DNA from 2 places in the Enterococcus mundtii genome. Region 1 is predicted to be linked to the other one. Evidence: predicted binding sites of a transcription regulator. Region 1 holds the regulator's gene; the other holds the start of a gene.
What was found. The regulator LexA, encoded in region 1, represses DNA repair genes until DNA is damaged. The targets are predictions, from matches to a motif close to CNAACANNTGTTNG.
Positions count from the first base shown of each region.

Region 1 (2,482 bases):
CCGGTGTTTTTGAATCCCATTGACGGAATTGTTTCAAGTCATCAATCGTCACTTGGTACCCTGCTAAGTGCAACAAGCTGTACAACATCGCTGAACCATGTCCCGCAGATAAGACAAAACGGTCACGGTCTGCCCAGTTTTTAGAAGTTTTCGGATTCACTTTCAAGTGTTTCGTCCAAAGGGCATAAGCCATTGGCGCGGCACCCATTGGTAACCCCGGATGTCCTGAATTTGCTTTTTGTACTGCATCGACACTCAATGTACGGATCGTATTCACACCAAGCTGATCAATTTTATCAAACAATGTAACCCCTCCTGTAATTTAGGTTTTTTTTACCTATATTTCTACTTCTAATTTTATAGTATCTCCTCTAAAAAAGCAACGACTTTTAGTTTTTTTTACTAAAACTTGCTATTTCGGTCGTGGAGGCCTTTTTTCTTCTGGATTTCTTTCAATTTTTCTGGTGTGACATCATTTCCATCGGGATCAACAACTTTCATCCCTTCAATATGATGTCTCATGCCAGAACGAAAGGCTGTCAGATATGCTTCTCGTAATTCCTTTTGCTCTTTGACTTCAGCTGGTGTCAATCCTTCTGCTTTTTTCTTTTTAGCTAACTGATTGATACGTTCGATTTTTTCAGGCGATAACACAACTATTCCTCCTCGCTTTTGCTTCTCCTACATCTTATATAAAAAATGAAAAAAAAACAACTACATCAATAGTCTTTAATGCGAACATTTGTTTGAAATCAAGTATTTTCTATGGTACTATTTAGTTATCAAGTGAAAGAAGGTGTACCTTGTGGCCCGACAAACTGAAACAAGACAAATCGAAGTCTTACGATATATTCACGAACAAGTGACCCAAAAAGGCTATCCACCGACTGTCCGTGAGATCGGAGAAGCTGTTCAGCTTTCTTCAACATCGACAGTCCATGGTCATCTTGCCCGATTAGAGAAAAAAGGCTTTATTCAAAGAGACCCTACGAAACCACGTGCCATCGAATTGACGCAACAAGGATTATCAAAAATCGGGATTCGCCCAACAACGATTCCTGTTCTCGGAGTTGTTACTGCCGGAGAGCCGATACTAGCTGTTGAGGAAGCTTCTGACTTCTTTCCAGTACCACCAAACCTTTCATCAGAAGAAGGTAGTCTGTTCATGTTGACGATCCGAGGAGAAAGTATGATCAATGCTGGGATATTGGATGGCGATAATGTCATTGTCCGCAAACAAGAAACTGCACAAAATGGTGATATCGTTATTGCGATGACTGCAGAAGACGAAGCAACTTGCAAACGGTTCTATAAAGAAAGAGATCATTTCCGTTTGCAACCCGAGAATGATTTACTGGAACCGATCATTTTAGATGAGGTGTCGATCTTAGGTCGAGTCGTTGGTCTGTACCGTAGTCATATTTATTGATAAGAAAAGAAAATTTAGTTATTTATTTACGAGCTTGAGATCATGATCTCAAGCTCGTCTTTTCCTCTTTTAGCAGATATCTTTGTTCTTTTTGAACTTCCCTCTTTACAAACCGAACAAAAGTTCGTATACTAATGATACGAACTTTTGTTCGCATTCTATAAAGAGGTGAAAATCATGAAATCAATGAGACGTTTTGGTTTAGTATTGATCGTTTTGTTTTTAGGTATTATTATTGGTAATTTTGGTCTACGTACAGCGCTGTTGGTTTTTGTTCCTTTGTTTACATTGTGGTTTATGTTGTGGGATGAAAAAAAATACCGTCAATCACAACGTCGTCAATCCCATGAAGACTCCTTCTATCACGAAACCTATTACAGCTCCAGGCACTCGTAAAAGTAAATAAGATCGCTTCTATGAAAAATCCGTCCAAGCAAACGATGATCGCTCGTTTGCTTTTTTAACGACAAACTGACTACCTACCCTTGCACTCATTTGTTCCATCAATAAATTGAGGCTACTCATCCAACGAACCCCCCCTTCCGCAAACGGTTCATCCGTTTGTGGAAGGGGGGGTTCTGTTCAATATTTTATTTGATTAATACTCCATCAAAGTAATCATGTCGTAGCCTTCGATTTTGTCACGACCATGCAAGTCCATCAACTCGATCAAAAAGGCACAACCAACAACAACTCCGCCAAGTTCTTCGATCAATTCGATTGTTGCTTTGATCGTTCCACCTGTTGCTAATAAGTCATCACAGATCAAGACTCTTTGTCCTGGTTGAATTGCATCTTTGTGCAGCGTCAAGGTATCTGTACCGTATTCAAGTCCGTAAGTGACTTCGATCGTTTCACGAGGTAATTTTCCTTTCTTACGAACAGGAGCAAAGCCCACACCTAATTCATAAGCTACTGGACAACCTACGATAAATCCGCGCGCTTCTGGTCCAACGACCATATCGATACGTTTTTCCTTCGCATAATCAACGATTTGCTTCGTTGCTTCCCGATAAGCATCTCCATCAGCCATCAATGGCGAGATATCTCTAA
Region 1 covers NZ_CP018061.1:1,217,439-1,219,920, reverse strand. The annotation lists gene tkt (transketolase) at 1-304, opposite strand, end outside; gene EM4838_RS06015 (DUF896 family protein) at 403-654, opposite strand; gene lexA (transcriptional repressor LexA) at 806-1,429, shown strand; gene EM4838_RS06005 (hypothetical protein) at 1,607-1,825, shown strand; gene EM4838_RS06000 (adenine phosphoribosyltransferase) at 2,028-2,482, opposite strand, start outside.

Region 2 (2,482 bases), 440 kb from region 1:
ATAAGGTCCAGGAGTAGCAGAAACATAGACGATCTGGTTGACATGTTTCTCAAATTCTTCTAGACGTAAGGGACGGTTATCTAGTGCAGATGGCAAGCGGAAGCCATAATCGACTAGCATTTGTTTTCTCGCACGGTCTCCGTTATACATTCCACGGATCTGTGGCATCGTCACATGAGATTCATCAATGACCATCAGCGCATCCTCAGGGAAGAAATCTAATAACGTATACGGCGGTTCGCCTTCTTTACGACCATCCATATGACGTGAATAGTTTTCGATCCCAGAAGTATAGCCCATCTCTAACATCATCTCGATGTCATAGTTCGTCCGTTGTTCTAAGCGTTGCGCCTCTAATAATTTGTTCTCATTACGCAACACAGTCAAGCGTTGTTCCAGTTCTGCTTTGATATTGGCGACCGCATGTTCCATATGATCGTCATCAGTGACAAAGTGAGTAGCGGGGAAAATAGCGACGTGTTCTGTTTCGCCTAATACTTCACCTGTCAACGCATTCACTTCACGGATTCTTTCGACTTCATCGCCAAAAAATTCAACGCGTAATGCTCGCTCATCACGTGAAGCTGGAAAGATCTCCACGACATCACCACGCACTCGAAAACGACCGCGCTGAAAATCAATATCGTTTCGCTCAAATTGGATGCTGACTAGATCTCGGATCAATTGATTACGGTCCATCTCCGCACCTTGTCTGATCGACACGACTTGTTTTTGATATTCAAATGGTGAACCTAACCCAAAAATACAAGAAACCGAAGCAATCACGATCACGTCATTTCGTTCTAACAATGAACTTGTGGCGGAATGACGCAATTTATCGATTTCATCGTTGACACTTGAATCTTTTTCAATGTACGTATCACTCGAAGGTACATAGGCTTCTGGTTGATAATAATCATAGTAAGAAACAAAATATTCGACCGCATTGTTCGGAAAGAACTCTTTAAATTCCCCATATAATTGGCCAGCAAGTGTCTTATTATGTGCAATGATCAAAGTTGGTTTATTTACTTTTTCGATCAAATTAGATATCGTATAGGTTTTCCCTGTTCCGGTCGCACCTAATAAAATCTGCGCTTTTTTACCCTCATTTACACCTTCGACCAACTGCTTGATCGCTTCTGGTTGATCGCCGGCTGGTTGGTATTTTGACACCAACTCAAAATGACGGGAGGTATCTCTTTCAATCATTGTTCGTCCTCCTTTTCGTTCATTCCTTCTCTCATTTCATCAAAAAAAGAAAAGGAAAGCAAAGGCATTCCTTGTTCCTCTATTATATCACGGCGAACATACTTTCGCCAATTGAAAGTTTTGGATCTTACCTGTAATCTCCTTCTTTTATCGCATGTCATGTTTTCTTACATAGCATGTAATAAATCGCTACTTTTTTAAATTATTTTTTCTTGGAATCTTGTGTTAGGAATATCTTTTCGCCTATAATAGTTAAATATTGGAAATTATCGAAATTTATATAGGAGGTTATTTATGAAAAAAAGAAACATGTTACAGACATTCCTTTTCATAATGACAGGACTTGTTACATTCGCTCTGCATACGCCTGTGCAAGCTGACGAGACGCAATCGACTACAGCAACTAGCGAGACGATGCAAAAAATAGAACCTAAAAAAGACGTTTATGTGATTGCAAGTGATTCGGCCTTCGCTCCATTCGAGTACCAAAATGCGGATGGCGAATATGTGGGGATCGATGTCAGCTTAATGGAAGCTATCTCAGAAATGCATGGGTTCAATATCCGCATGGACTTCCGAGGTTTCTCTGCTGCGTTACAGGCATTGGAATCCGGACAAGCAGATGGAATGATCGCGGGGATGACGATTACAGATGAACGTAAAAAAACGTTTGATTTTTCAGACCCTTATTTCCAAAGTGGTATCCAAATCGCAGTCAAAAAAGGCAATACTTCGATCAAGTCTTATGAAGACTTAGATGGAAAAACAGTCGGTGCGAAAGTTGGTACCGAAAGTGCAGATTTCTTGGTCGCTAACCAAGAGAAATACGGCTACGAAATCAAATATTTCGATGCCGCAGATCAGCTATATGATAGTTTGAGAGTCGGAGCAATTGACGCAATGATGGATGACTATCCAGTAATCGGTTATGCGATCAAAAATGGTCAGGAATTAGAAACGCCAATCGAACGAGAAACTGGCGGCTCTTATGGTTTCGCAGTGAAAAAAGGAGAAAATCCTGAATTATTAGAAATGTTCAACGAAGGCTTAAAAGAATTAAAACGAACAGGTCAATATGACGAGATCATCAATCAATACATCTCTACAGACGAAAGTGCAGCAGCACCAGCTGTTGATGAATCGACATTGACTGGCTTGATCCAAAACAATTACAAAGCGCTATTGAAAGGCTTATGGCAAACGATCCTATTAACCTTGATTTCATTTGCACTAGCTTTAGTTGTCGGCGTAATCTTCGGTCTTTTCAGTG
Region 2 covers NZ_CP018061.1:1,659,171-1,661,652, forward strand. The annotation lists gene uvrB (excinuclease ABC subunit UvrB) at 1-1,212, opposite strand, end outside; gene EM4838_RS07820 (amino acid ABC transporter substrate-binding protein/permease) at 1,507-2,482, shown strand, end outside.
Region 2: the regulator LexA is predicted to act here: its motif matches at 1,306-1,319, upstream of uvrB (excinuclease ABC subunit UvrB).